2 regions of the Stenotrophomonas oahuensis genome follow, and region 2 is predicted to be linked to the other one. Evidence: riboswitches for the same ligand, from Rfam matches in the RefSeq annotation. Region 2 holds a riboswitch; the other holds the start of a gene.

Region 1 (7,439 bases), 670 kb from region 2:
AAGAACAGGTAGATCACCGGGGTGGTGAACAGGGTCAACACCTGGCTGACAATCAGGCCACCCACCATCACCAGTCCCAGCGGCTGGCGTAGTTCCGCGCCGGAGCCGCTGGCGAACATCAGCGGAATCGCGCCGAACAGCGCCGCCAGCGTGGTCATCAGAATCGGGCGGAAGCGCAACAGCGCCGCCTGGTGGATCGCCCGGCGCGGATCAAGACCGTGCTCGCGTTCGGCTTCCAGCGCGAAGTCGATCATCATGATCGCGTTCTTCTTCACCAGGCCGATCAGCAGCACGATGCCGATCACTGCGATCAGGTCCAGGCTGCGACCACTCAGCAGCAGTGCCAGCAGTGCGCCCACGGTGGCCGAGGGCAGGGTGGACAGAATGGTGATGGGATGGATGAAGCTCTCATACAGCACGCCCAGCACCAGGTACATCACGACCACAGCGGCCAGCACCAGCCACAGCGTGCTCGACAGAGAAGCACGGAACGCATCGGCGGCACCCTGCAGGCGCAGCTCCACGCTGGCCGGCAGGCCGATGGCATTGCGTGCGCCTTCGATGCTGGCCACCGCCTCGCCCAGTGACGCGTCGGGTGCGAGGTTGAACGAGAACGTCACCGCCGGGAACTGCCCCACGTGATTGATCAGCAGATGCGCCGGACGCTGTTCGATGCGGGCGATGCCACTCAGCGGCACGGGCCGGCCATCGACACCGGCCACATGGATGCGCTCGATCGCATCCGGACCAAACGCGGCATCCGGACGCGCCTCCAGTACCACGCGGTACTGGTTGGCCTGGGTGAAGATGGTGGAGATCTGGCGCTGCCCGAACGCGTCGTACAGCGCGTCGGCCACCGCATCCACGCTGATGCCCAGACGTGCCGCCGCAACCCGGTCGATCAACACGTGGGCCTGCAGGCCGCGATCCTGCAGATCGCTGGCCACGTCCCTCAGGGCGGCCTGCTGTTGCAGGTGCGCCAGCAGCTTGGGCGTCCACTGCGCCAGCTCGGCGTTGTCGGGGCTGGTCAGGGTGAACTGATACTGGGTGCGGCTGATCCGGTCTTCGATGCCCAGCTCCTGCACCGGCTGCAGGTACAGGCGGATGCCCGGCACCTGCGCCACCCGCTGCTGCAGGCGTTCGATGATGGCCGCTGCGCCGGCGTCGCGCTGTGCGTGTGGCTTCAGCTCGATCAGCAGGCGACCGCTGTTGAGCGTGGCGTTGCTGGCGTCCACGCCGATGTAGGACGACAGGCTGGCCACGTCCTCGTCCTGCAGCAGGGCATCGGCCAGTGCCTGCTGGCGCTGGGCCATGGCCTGGAACGAGATCGACTGCGGTGCCTCGCTGATGCCCTGGATCAGCCCGGCGTCCTGCACCGGGAAGAAGCCCTTGGGCACCCACAGATACAGCAGCGCGGTCAGCAGCAGCGTGGCCACGGTGGCCCCCAGCATCAGCGGCTGGCGCTGCAGCACCCAGTGCAGCTGGCGGTCGTACATCGCCACCACACGGTCGAACGGGTCACCCTGCTGGGCCGATTCCTGCCCGTCCGGATCGCGGCGGGTGGCATGACCGGCCTTGAGCAGGCGAGCGCACATCATCGGGGTGAGGGTCAGCGACACCAGCAGCGAGATGCCGATGGCCACCGCCAGGGTGATCGCAAATTCATGGAACAGCTTGCCGACCACGTCGGCCATGAACAGCAGCGGGATCAGCACGGCGATCAGCGAAAGTGTCAGCGAGATCAGGGTGAAGCCGATCTGCTTCGCGCCCTTCAGCGCCGCCTGGCGCGGCGTCTCTCCGCGCTCCAGATGACGCGCGATGTTCTCCAGCATCACGATCGCATCGTCGACCACGAAGCCGGTGGCGATGGTCAGCGCCATCAGCGTCAGATTGTTGAGCGAGAACCCGGCCAGCAGCATCACCCCAAACGTGCCCACCAGCGACAGCGGCACCGCGATGCTGGGAATGATCGTGGCCGGGATGTTGCGCAGGAACACGAAGGTGACCATCACCACCAGCGCGATGGCGATCACCAGTTCGTGCCGCACGCCGCGGATGGACGCACGGATCGACTCGGTACGGTCACTCAGCACCACCACGTCCACACCCTTGGGCAGCGACGCCTGCAACTGCGGCAGCAGCTCACGCACCCGGTCCACCACCGCGATCACGTTGGCACCGGGCTGGCGCTGGATGTTGATCAGCACCGCCGGCGTGGTACCGGACCATGCCGCCAGCTCACGGTTCTCGGCTCCGTCTTCCACAGTGGCCACGTCGCCCAGGCGCAGCGGCGCGCCATCGCGGTAGGCCAGGATCAGCTGCTGGTACTCCCGTACCGAGCGCATCTGGTCGTTGGCATCAAGCATGATCGCGCGGGTGGGACCATCGAAGCTGCCCTTGGGCATGTTGACGTTGGCCGCACCGATCGCATCGCGGATGTGGCCCATGCTCAATCCGTTGGCCGCCAGGGCGGTCGGGTTGACCTGGATGCGAACCGCCGGACGCTGCCCACCGGCCAGACTGACCAGGCCCACGCCCGGCAGCTGCGACAGACGTTGCGCCATGCGCGTGTCGACCAGGTCATACACCTGCGGCAGGGCCAGGCTCTGCGAGGTCACTGCCAGGGTCAGAATCGGCGTGTCGGCGGGATTGACCTTGCGGTACACCGGCGGCACCGGCAGGTCGTCGGGCAGGAAGCTGTCGGCGGCATTGATCGCCGCCTGCACTTCCTGTTCGGCCACACCCAGCGCCACGTCCAGGGTGAACTGCAGGGTGATCACCGAAGCACCACCGGAGCTGGTGGACGACATCTGCTTCAGACCGGGAATCTGCCCCAGCTGCCGCTCCAGCGGCGCGGTCACTGCACTGGTGGTCACGCCTGGGCTGGCACCGGGATACAGCGTGGTCACCTGGATGATCGGGTAGTCCACCTGCGGCAGGGCGGCCACCGGCAGCAGCCGATACGCCAGCACGCCAGACAGCAGCAGCGCCACCATCAGCAGCGTGGTCGCTACCGGGCGCTCAATGAACGGGCGCGAGAGGTTCATGCGCCTTTCCGCGCGCTGTCCGCCTCGGTCACGATCAACACAGGGGCACCGTCGCGCAGGCCATCGATGCCTTCCACCACCACGTTCTCGCCGGCCTTCAATCCTTCGCGTACCGCCACGCGCTCGCCATCGGCAGGGCCGAGCACCACATTGCGCAGGTGCGAGGTGTTGTCCGGCGCAATCACGTACACGTAGCTGCCCTTGCTGCCGAACTGCACGGCGGCATTGGGAATGACCACGCTGTCGGCGCTGCTGACCTGCAGGCGCACGTTGACGAACTGGTTCGGGAACAACGCCTCGTCGGCATTGGCAAACTGCGCGCGCAGCTTCAGCGTACCGGTGGCGGTATCGATGCGATTGTCGAGGCTGGACAGCACGCCGTTGCCCAGCGCCTGGCGCTCCTCACGGTCCCAGGCTTCCACGGTGAGCTGCGGGTTGGCGCGCGCGGCGCTGACCACTGCCGGCAGGTCGGGTTCGGGCACGGTGAACAGCACGCTGATCGGCGTGGTCTGGGTGATGGTGGCCAGCGCATCGGTGTCGCCACTGCGGACCAGGTTGCCCACATCCACGTTGCGCAGGCCCATGCGTCCGGCCACCGGCGCGGTGATGCGGGTGTACTGCAGCTGCAGGCGGGCTTCATCCACGGCGGCCTGGTCGGTCTGGCGGCGGCCTTCCAGCTGGCGCACCTTGCTGCGCTGGTCGTTCAGATCCTGCGCCGAGACGAAGCTCTGCCGCTGCAGTTCCTCGAAGCGCTTGAGCTGGCTGCGTGCGTTGTCCAGTTCGGCCAGGTTCTGCTGCTGGGTGCCCAGCGCCCGCGTCAGCTGTACCTGGAACGGGCGCGGGTCGATCTCGGCGATCAGGTCGCCGGCCTTGACGTGCTGGCCTTCGGTGAATGTCAGCCGCAGCAGTTCCCCATCCACGCGGCTGCGCAGACTGACCGTGTTCAACGGGGTGACGGTGCCAAGGGCCTTGAGTCGCACCACCAGGTCTTCCTGGCTCGCCGTGGCGACCCGCACCGGGGTGGCCTGCGGCGGCCGTTCGGTCGGCGCGGCGCTGCCTGGTGCGAGCAGCTTCCAGCCGGCAACGGCAGCAAGGCCGACGGCGGCGGCGATCAGCAGGGACTTGGTCAGGCGAGGTGAAGACATACGCATCCTGCGCACCCTCGGGCAGAGCAGTGCGTCCATGGGGACCGGCCGCAAGCGGCAGATCGGAGCAACGGGGGAGGGTGTCTGGCAGACCGCGGGCATGCCACGGCCATTGGCTGGATGCCGTTCAGAAGAACGGGCCACCCATGATACAGATGGCCCGCTTATGTCTCACATGACAATGGTCATGGGCGATGGGTCAATGCACCTCATCCCGGTACACGAACTTCGGCATCTCCCACCGGAAATGAATCGCCAGCAGCCGGAACGCAAAACCGCCGCCCAAACACCACAACGTAGCGGCATTCAACGACACCCCCAGTTCCAGCAACCCCAGATACGCCGCACCGGTCAGCAACGTCACCACCGCATACAGCTCCTTCTGGAAAATCAGCGGCACCTCGTTGCACAACACATCGCGCAGCACGCCGCCAAACGCGCCGGTCAACATCCCCGCTATCAGCACGATCGGCGCAGCATGGCCGGCCTCACGCGCCACCGCACAGCCAATCAGGGTGAACGCCACCAGCCCCAGCCCATCCAGCACCAGAAAGGTGCGGCGGAAGTGGTGCATCCAGCGCGCCAGCCAGGTCGCGATCAGCGCCGCACAGATGGTGAAGCCCAGGTACTCCGGATGCTTCACCCAGCCCAGCGGGTAATGCCCGAGCACGATGTCACGCAGCGACCCGCCGCCCAACGCGGTGACACAGGCAATGATGATCACGCCGAACAGGTCCATGCGGCGGCGGCCGGCCGACAGCGCGCCGGTCATGGCTTCAGCCGAAATGGCGATGAGATAGATGATGGAGAGCAGCATGGGGGAGGCTCCGGTACGGCAGGCAGGAACACGAACGCGCGCCCCGCCCATGCGCGGGCACAGGTGGGGTTCAACGTCGGTTGCCGCTCCCGCTGTCCTTTTGCCTGAGAGTTCGGTGGCCAGGCCACGTGCCCCTTCGGCGGGTCAGTGAAGACCTCTCTCCAGATCGGCGTGCTGGATGCATGGTTGGTGGCGTATCGAGCCACCGGCCTGAGCGATTATGGGAGCCTGCGCCTTCGGCGGGTGCCAGCGTGGCACCTCTCTCCTGCATCCGGGGGCGATTCTAGCAGCCAGGGGCCGGTCAATGCCCGATAATCCCCCCATGGTTGCTGAACCCGCCCCTTGGTACGTGTACCTGCTGGAATGCCGCAACGGCAGCTATTACGCCGGCATCAGCAATGACGTGGAGGCCCGCTACCAAGCCCATCTGGCGGGGAAGGGCGCGCGCTATACCCGCGCCAACCCGCTGGTAAAGCTGCTGGCCAGCCGCGCCTACCCGGACCGGGCGGCGGCTTCGAAAGCCGAATGGCAGCTCAAGCGCCAGCCGCGGGCACGCAAATTGGCGTGGTTGCTGGCGGCGGAAACTGTGTTGCCAGGGTAGGGCGGCTCGGCCACAATCCGATCAAACCCATGGAGTGGTCCTGATGAACACGCATGCGATCCGGATGCCGTTGTTCGTTCTCGGCTTTCTGTATCTGTCTGCCTGCATGAGCAATACGCATGCAGGTCCCCAGCATGGCGACATCGGTTCTTCGGCCGAACTGACGGCCACCGTCACGCCCGCCGACATCCGTGCGGCGCAGATACCGTTGGATCCGGCCAAGGTGCCCGTGGGTCTGCGCTCGTTGACCCCGCTGGCGCAGCAGTGGGGCATAGCAGACGACGCCGTCCGGGACGCCATGCAGGCGCAGTCCAGCGAGGGACAGAAGGCGGCATTTGCCGACAAAGTCATTCCCCATCTGAAGGAGATCGATGCCTGGCTGAATTCTCTGCCTAATGATGGACAGATGAGCGATGAGGCCGCCGCCTTCATGTTCATGCAGTCGGCATTGACGGAAATGGACTTGTATCCCATGGAGCCACACGATGGATGAGTATCGATTCGGCAACGGCGAAATCGAAGCGGTGCTGGCGACCGACGCTGAAACGCGTTACCGCTATTTCATCAAGCGAACTGCAGACTGGGAGCAGGTATGGAGTTTGCGTAATGTGGACGGCTGGGTGTTGGCGGCAACGGATGACGGGCGGCAGGTGGCACCCTTCTGGCCCTTCCAGGCGTTCGCTCAGCGAGCGGCTGTTGCGCAATGGGCGGACGCGGAGCCTACACCAATTCCTCTCGAGTCTTTCATGGAGCGCTGGTTGCCAGGTCTTGCCAACGACGGGCGGCTCGCCTGCGTGTTTCCCGGGTTGAATGGCCGTGGGCCAACGGTGGAGCCTCTGATGCTCAAGGACGATATCCAGGATGAACTGGATCGACTGGAATAGTCGCGCTGGTGCAGCAGCAGGGGGGGGCCATGACCGCCCTCTCGAAAGCGCTCGTTGCCATGCTGCTGCTGTGGGCCTTGGTGGCTGGCATCCCGGTGCTGGGGTATGTGGTCGCACTGGGCATGATCGAGGGTCGCCCAGCCCCTGTGCATGTAGACGCTGGGCCCGCTGTCAGCTGCCGGAACCAGATCGTCACGCGCATGCGTGTGGTTGATGCGTTCTGGGTCCGGGAATCCGAAACCGGGCACGTCACCCTTGCGCCCGGGCATGAGGAAGCCGCATGGGCAGCACGACGCCATCTCTCACAGTTGCCGCGGACCGGCATGCTGCGATGGCATTTCCAGAGTGCGGCGCTGCACGTTTGGATCGTCCGGCAATGGACGCCGCTGCAGATCACCGAAACCGCGCGGCTTGGAGGAGCATGTCGCGCTCGGCGAAGTCTCCGCTGACACCCGCCGGCATGCGAAGATCGGCCTGAACCCTTGCGCCGCCAATGGAGGAAACGATGTCCACGCTTTCCCTGCTGCTTGCGCTGGCTCCGGTTGCCGCCGCGCCGGTCGCAGATCCCGCAACCCTGGCCGCCATTGAGGCCACCTGTCTGGACTACGTGGATGGTCAGTTGGAAGCAGATCCAGCGCGGGTGGCCCGTTCGCTGCATCCGGACCTGGCCAAGCGCGCTGTTCTCGGTGACACACCGGACGAGCGGTTGGGCCTGCGCCGCATGTCCAAAGATGAGCTGGTGGCGTTGACCAAGCAGGGCGCGCTGAAAACTCCCAAGGCTGAGTGGAATCGTAGTTGCCGGGTGCTGGACGTCACCGGGAACACCGCCTCCGTGCGCCTCGAGACCCCATGGTTCGTCGACTACTTCCACATGGGCCGTTTCGACCAGCGCTGGATCATCGTCAACGCCCTCTGGTACCCCAAACCCAAACCGTAGAGACGCGC
Region 2 (7,439 bases):
CGCTGGGGACCGCCGCCAGCGCCTCGGGCATGCCTTTAAGGCCATCGGTCACCGCTATCAGTACGTCCTCCACGCCGCGCGTCTTGAGGTCGTTGAAGACCTTCATCCAGAACTTGGCCCCTTCTGTGTTCTCGATCCAGATGCCCAGGACGTCGCGCACTTCCATCAGGTAGAACGCCTAATGCCAGATAGATCGCTTTGTTGCGCACTACGCCCTCGTCACGCACCTTGACGCGCAGGGCATCAAAGAACACCACCGGATACATCAGCTCCAGCGGACGCGTCTGCCACGCCGAAATCTCTTCCAGAACCTCGTCGGTCACCGAGCTGATGAAGTCCGCCGACACGTCTGTTCCATACTGTTCAGACAGAAACGCGCGGATGTCGCGGACGCTCATTCCGCGCGCGTACATCGCGACGATCTTGTCGTCAAAACCAGTGAAACGCCGCTCGTGCTTGGGAATCAGGATGGGCTGAAAGCTGCCATCCCGGTCCCGGGGAACGTCCAGTCGCAGGGGGCCATCCTCAGTCAGAACGGTCTTGCTGGACGTTCCGTTTCGCTGATTGCCGGTCGATTCCGGTCGCTCGCTTCCGGGTGGGTACCCCAGGTGATGGCCCAGCTCGCCCTTCAGTGCCCGCTCAATCAAGGCCTTTTTCAGGGCTGTGGTGATGTCCAGGATCTCGCCCGCGGTCGTCGCTCCGTTGGCAAGCTGCTCAACGAGCTCGGCAGGCAGGGTAGGCAGCTGACGGGCAGCGGCCTTGGCGGTCTTTTTCTTGGGTGGCATACATGATCCTTTTCAACATGTTATGCCCGAACACAAAATTCCTGACAGTCCCAACAGAAGTGGCTCTGCCCTGCCCCCATCTCGGTCAACGCATACTGGACGCCGATCAGCCCTGCGTGCACACGACCGTTCCGAACCCAATAGAAAATTCCTTCATCGAACATGTCGGCATGGTGATGCAGGTTCCCGGCACTACTGACGAATTGCTCATTGGCACAGAACATGTGATCCATGCGGAACTTCTCTCGAAAGACTGCAGCTAGAAAACGGAAGACAGGCTCAGGATCTACAAGCTGCCTCCACTCTTCGCCCCAGTCCAGATTGATGTCATGCAACGGCTCACCATCCAGATGTTTCGACCAGTACTCTTGCAGCTTCTTCAGATGACAAGGATTCAAGGCTTCGCGCAAAACGACGTAGCCATAGAGGTCGAACTCGAAGTAGAGCTCTTCGATGGATTTCAAGACAAATCACCCTCTTGTCCAAAATGGAGATTGATGCGCAGGCCATTCGCGCACTCATCGTTATCCAACATCGCCACATGAACATCCCGCCGACATCGCCTCAATCGTTTGTAAGAGAATTCCGGCGGGCACACATTTGAGACGGACCTCACACTTGTGAGGCGAACAGCTAAGCTTTTCCTCAGCGGCATCAGCGCGAATGGACGCAACTGCCTAGCTGTGGTCCGCAACACTGGGAAAAATGATCGAGCGAACTGTGACGCACTCCATCTGCGAAGTTGGATACACATCAAGGAAAACGAATCTTCAAACAAATACGAAATCCATTCGCGCACTCCAGCGCTACCGTGCATCTTCCTTTCCGCATCGGGACGCATCATGCACACCCCTGCTTTGCTGAGCACTGCCCTGCTGGTGGCTCTCGCCAGTGCCGCGCCGGCGCACGCCGCTTCTTCCCAGCAGTCGCGCAGCGCAACCACCGCTGCCAGCGACACCTGGAGCCCTACCCAGACCTACACCGCCGGTTGCGTGGTGATCTTCCAGGGCCGTTACTTCAAGGCCAAGTGGTGGGCGGATGCCGGTCAGTCGCCGGCACAGATCGACCCCGCGCAGCCGTGGTTGTCTCCCTGGGAAGAAGTGGCCGAAACCAAGCCCGGCTGTGATGGCGGTGGTGGTACCCCGGTGGACCCCGATCCAGACCCGGACCCGCTGGAACCGGTGCTGATTCCGCTCAGCAGCCTGCATGCCGATGAGGCCCGGCTGACCGACTTCCCGCTGATGCAGCAGACCCTGGCTTCTATCCGTACCCTGCCCAACGCAGAGGTCGAGGCGGTGCAGCCACTACGTCCGGCCAATCCGGAAAACGTGCGCCGGGTGGAAGCGCTGGTCAGAAACGAACAGTTCGAGTTCCTGTTCCCGCTGCGCGCGCCGGAATACACCTATCGCGGCTTCCTGCAGGCCTTCGCAAAGTTCCCGGCCATCTGCGCCACCTATACCGACGGTCGCGATTCCAACGCGATCTGCCGCAAGACCCTGGCCACGATGGTGGCGCATTTCGCACAGGAAACCGGCGGCCACGATGCGCACAGCGCCATCCCCGAGTGGCGGCAGGCGCTGGTGCACGTGCGCGAAATGGGCTGGAGCGAGGACCGCGCCGATGGCTATGCTGGCGAATGCAATCCCAGTACGTGGCAGGGCCAGACCTGGCCGTGCGGCACCTTTGCCGACGGCCCGAATGCCGGCCGCTACAAGAGCTACTTCGGGCGCGGGGCCAAGCAGCTTTCGTACAACTACAACTACGGGCCGTTCTCCGACGCCATGTTCGGCACTGTGCGCACCCTGCTCGACCGCCCGGATCTGGTCGCCGACACCTGGTTGAATCTGGCGAGCGCGGCGTTCTTCTACATGTACCCGCAGCCGCCGAAGCCATCGATGATGCATGTGATTGATGGCACGTGGCAGCCGAACGCGCATGATGTGGGCAACGGTCTGGTGCCCGGGTTCGGGGTGACCACGCAGATCATCAACGGTGGCGTGGAATGCGGCGGCAGCGCCGAACACCTGCAGTCGCAGAACCGCATTACCTACTACAAGGCGGCCGCGCAGTACTTCAATGTGCCGGTGCCCGGCAACGAGGTGCTGGGCTGCAAGGGCATGAAGCAGTTTGATGAAGGTGGTGCTGGCGCGCTGCCCATCTACTGGGAAGAGAACTACGACTGGGTGCCGGGGAACGTGGGCGGCCGCAGCTACCAGTGCAAGCTGGTGACGTACCAGACGCCCTATTCGGCGTTGAAGCCGGCCGATTACGTGAAGTGCGTGATCGACAAGTTCCCGAATGTCGAAGTGATTGAATAATCCGGAATACTGACGGTAGCGCCGGCCGTTGGCCGGCCCTCCGGATGCATCCCATGGGCCGGCCAACGGCCGGCGCTACCGGGATTAAGATTTCTTTTTCAGGCTTTCCGCGAACTGCACCTTGAACTGATCGAAGTCCAGGCCATCGGCCTGGGCTTCGGCATGCGCGGCGTCCTTCAGCGCATCGGAATACACCAGCCGCACCGGCGTGCCCTGGCGTTCGTGCAGTTCGGCCGCCTGCATGATCAGCGCCAGCACGCGCGCGGCGCTGGGGCTCTGCCCGGCAATGCGACCATCCATGCCCAGAACCCATTCGCCATCACGGCGGACAATGCCGGCCAGCAGCGTGCGCTGCTGGTCGCGCAGTTCCGCATGCGGCTCCACCGGCGAGGCATGGGCCTTTTCGCGGTTGGCTTCTTCGATTTCACGGCGCCGGCGCAGGTCGCGGCGCAGCTTGGAGGTGGTCGACATCAGGTACGTCCGGACTGCATCAATGGGGAAAGGATACCGCAGCGGGTCGCCAGGGCCGGCATTCAGGCCGGCTCGGCCAGCAGTGCGCGACGGCGTTCGCAGTGGCGCTCCCAGTACCAGAAGCTGGCCCCGATGGCGAAGAAGCCGCCATAGCCCAGCGCCAGATGCAGCGGCTGGCTGCTCAGCAGCGGCGAGACCATGCCGGCCACCACCGTGTTGATCATCAACTGCAGGAACATCTGCATCGACGAGGCCAGCCCGCGCTGGTGCGGGTACATGTCCAGTACCGCCAGGGCCAGGATCGGGAAGATCAGCGCCATGCCCACGCCGCCGAGGAAGATCGGCAGCACGGCCCAGGGCACCGCGATCTGCGTCACCGACAGCACATAAACCAGGTTCACGAGTGCCGACACGCCACACAGCGCGAAGCCGATGCTGACCTGACGCTGCGCGGTCATGCGCCCGGCCATGCGACCGGACAGGAACGAGCCCAGGGTCATGCCGCCAATGGTCGGGATGAACAGCCAGGCAAAGCCGCCCTCGCCCAGCTTCAGGTGCTGCATCACCAGCACCGGGGCCGAGGCGATGTACAGGAAGATGCCGGAGAAGTTGAACGCACCGGCCGCGGCCAGCCGCAGCAAGCGCGGGTTCGAGCCCATCCGCACATAACTGCGCAGCAGCGCGCCGGTGGACAGCGGCGTGCGCTCTTCCACGGGCAGGGTTTCCGGCAGCCACTTGCCGGTGGCCAGCAGCAGCAGCGCCGCAAAGCTGACCAGGAACCAGAAGATCAACGGCCAGTCGCCGCCCCCGAGCAGAATCCAGCCGCCGATGATCGGCGCAATGGCGGGGGCCACGCCGAAAATCATCGACACCTGGCTCATCAGCCGCTGAGCGTCCGCACCGTGGTACAGATCGCGGATGACCGCGCGGCCGACGATGACGCCGACGCCAGCCGACACGCCCTGCAGGGCGCGGAACACCAGCAGCGTGGTCAGGTCGCGCGACAGCGCGCAGCCGATGGAGGCGGCAATGAACACCACCAGCCCGCCCAGGATCACCCTCCGCCGCCCGAAGGCATCCGACAGCGGACCGTGCGCCAGGCTCATCAGCCCGTAGAACAGCAGGTACACGCTGACCGTCTGCTGCACCGCCACCTGGTCCACCTGCAGGCGCTCACCCAGCAGCAGGAAGGCCGGAAAGATGGTGTCGATCGAGAACGGACCGAACATGGCCAGGCCGGCCAGCAGCAGGGCCAAGCGACGCGTGGAGGGTGAGGCGGGTGTCATGGCTGGGTTCCGTCAGCGGCCTGCGCGAACGCAGGCAGGCACCGGCCCAAACCCGGGCGGTGCCTGATGAATACGAGAATCCGCTCATGATAGGCCGTTGCGTCGGCCAGTTCCATGCCCAAGGGGCTGAATGCGTACGGTTCGCAACCCGTGTTCATCTGCCGTGCGGCCGTTGTGCGGCGGGGGGCTGGGCTATAATCGCCGGGCAACATGGTGGGAGAAGCGGAGCGTCGTTTTGAGCCCCCGCTGCCGAAGGCGCAACGCCCGTAATCGCTCAGGCCCGATACCACCCGCAGCAAAACTCTGGAGAGACCGGCCAATGCCGGCGCCGAAGGGGCACGAAGCACGCAGCCGCGCGCTTTTAAACTCTCAGGCAAAAGGACAGAGGGGCACCCAGGAAGACCGGAAGGTCTTCTGAACGTGCGTGCCCACTCTTCCGGAAGCCAGCCATGTCCCAGAACACCCCTACCCTGCGCGAGCTTGAACACCACGCCGCGTTCGTCGAACGCCATATCGGCCCGAACGACGCTGAAATCGCGCAGATGCTCGACGTGGTCGGCCACGCCTCGCTGGACGCCCTGACCGACGCCATCGTGCCCGCCTCGATCAAGTCGCCCGCGCCGCTGGCGCTGCCCGATTCGCTGACCGAAGTGGAAGCACTGGCCAAGATCCGCGCCATTGCCGACAAGAACCAGGTCTTCCGCACCTTCATCGGCCAGGGCTACTACGGCACCCTGACCCCGAACGTCATCCTGCGCAACGTGCTGGAAAACCCGGCGTGGTACACCGCCTACACCCCGTACCAGGCCGAGATCTCGCAGGGCCGCATGGAAGCGCTGATCAACTTCCAGACCCTGTGTGCCGACCTCACCGGCATGGAGATCGCCAACGCCTCGCTGCTGGACGAAGCCACCGCCGCCGCTGAAGCAATGACCCTGGCCAAGCGTTCGGCCAAGAGCAAGTCCGACACCTTCTTCGTGCACGACGCCGTGCACCCGCAGACCCTGGAACTGCTACGCACCCGCGCCGAGCCGCTGGGCATCGTGCTGCGCGTGGGCACCCCGGCCGAAGCGCTGGAAGCCGATTCCTATGGCGTGCTGCTGCAGTACCCGGACACCTTCGGCCACATTGGCGACTACAAGGCGCTGGCCGATGCCGTGCATGCACGTGGCGGCCTGGTCGCCGTGGCCACCGACCTGCTGGCCCTGACCCTGATTGCCGCCCCCGGCGAATGGGGCGCGGACATCGTGGTCGGCAACAGCCAGCGTTTCGGCGTGCCGTTCGGCTTCGGTGGCCCGCATGCGGCCTTCATGGCCTGCCGTGACGCTTACAAGCGCTCGATGCCGGGCCGCCTGATCGGTGTCTCCATCGATGCCCAGGGCAACCCGGCCTACCGCCTGACCCTGCAGACCCGCGAGCAGCACATCCGCCGCGAGAAGGCCACCTCCAACATCTGCACCGCGCAGGTGCTGCTGGCAGTGATGGCCTCGATGTACGCCGTGTACCACGGTCCGGAAGGCCTGACCCGCATTGCCCGCCGCACCCACCGCCTGGCCGCGATTCTGGCCGCCGCGCTGCGCGACGCTGGCGTCAACGTCGGCGAGCACTTCTTCGACACCCTGCACGTCAAGGACATCGACGCTGCTGCCATCCACGCCAAGGCCGCCGCCGCCCGCATCAACCTGCGCGCCATCGACAGCGAAGCCGTGGGCATCAGCCTGGACGAAACCACCACCCGCGCCGACATCGTCGCGCTGGGCCAGCTGTTCGGTGCCGTCGTCGACGTGGACGCGCTGGACATCGCCACCGCCGACGCCCTGCCGGCGGATCTGGTGCGTACCAGCGAATTCCTGACCCACCCGGTGTTCAACACCCACCACAGCGAACATGAGCTGCTGCGTTACCTGCGCTCGCTGGCCGACAAGGACCTGGCCATGGATCGCACCATGATCCCGCTGGGCAGCTGCACCATGAAGCTCAACGCCACCGCCGAGATGATTCCGGTGACCTGGCCGGAGTTCGCCAACATCCACCCGCTGGCCCCGGCCGACCAGTCCATCGGTTACAAGGAGCTGATCGACGGCCTGGAAGCGATGCTGGTGGAGTGCACCGGTTACGACGCCGTCAGCCTGCAGCCGAACTCCGGCGCGCAGGGCGAATACGCCGGCCTGCTGGCCATTCGCGCCTACCACCGCTCGCGCGGTGAGGGCCACCGCGATATCTGCCTGATTCCGGACTCCGCGCACGGCACCAACCCGGCCTCGGCGCAGATGTGCGGCATGAAGGTAGTGGTGACCAAGACCGACGCCAACGGCAACGTGGACGTCGAGGACATCCGCCTCAACGCCGAGAAGTACAGCGACCGTCTGGCCGCGCTGATGGTGACCTACCCGTCCACCCACGGCGTGTTCGAGGAAGAGATCGTCGAGATCTGCAACATCGTTCATCAGCACGGCGGCCAGGTGTACACCGACGGTGCCAACATGAACGCCCTGGTCGGCGTGGCCAAGCCGGGCAAGTGGGGTTCGGACGTTTCGCACCTGAACCTGCACAAGACCTTCTGCATTCCGCACGGCGGC

What was found. Region 2 has a riboswitch for glycine ahead of gcvP (aminomethyl-transferring glycine dehydrogenase). Riboswitches for the same ligand answer to the same signal wherever they lie in the genome.
Region 1: it holds a riboswitch for glycine, as region 2 does, so the genes downstream of both, PDM29_RS04790 (trimeric intracellular cation channel family protein) here and gcvP (aminomethyl-transferring glycine dehydrogenase) in region 2, are expected to answer to the same signal.

What each region holds. Positions count from the first base shown of each region.
Region 1 is NZ_CP115541.1:1,077,195-1,084,633, reverse strand. It holds gene PDM29_RS04800 (MdtB/MuxB family multidrug efflux RND transporter permease subunit) at 1-3,047, opposite strand, end outside; gene PDM29_RS04795 (MdtA/MuxA family multidrug efflux RND transporter periplasmic adaptor subunit) at 3,044-4,192, opposite strand; gene PDM29_RS04790 (trimeric intracellular cation channel family protein) at 4,392-5,009, opposite strand; glycine riboswitch at 5,094-5,184, opposite strand; glycine riboswitch at 5,193-5,287, opposite strand; gene PDM29_RS04785 (GIY-YIG nuclease family protein) at 5,314-5,610, shown strand; gene PDM29_RS04780 (hypothetical protein) at 5,654-6,103, shown strand; gene PDM29_RS04775 (DUF2750 domain-containing protein) at 6,096-6,494, shown strand; gene PDM29_RS04770 (hypothetical protein) at 6,524-6,943, shown strand; gene PDM29_RS04765 (nuclear transport factor 2 family protein) at 7,000-7,431, shown strand.
Region 2 is NZ_CP115541.1:403,238-410,676, forward strand. It holds gene PDM29_RS01865 (transposase) at 1-106, opposite strand, end outside; gene PDM29_RS01870 (IS256 family transposase) at 36-785, opposite strand; gene PDM29_RS01875 (hypothetical protein) at 806-1,249, opposite strand; gene PDM29_RS01880 (glycoside hydrolase family 19 protein) at 1,628-3,103, shown strand; gene PDM29_RS01885 (hypothetical protein) at 3,188-3,574, opposite strand; gene PDM29_RS01890 (multidrug effflux MFS transporter) at 3,637-4,860, opposite strand; glycine riboswitch at 5,154-5,255, shown strand; gene gcvP (aminomethyl-transferring glycine dehydrogenase) at 5,310-7,439, shown strand, end outside.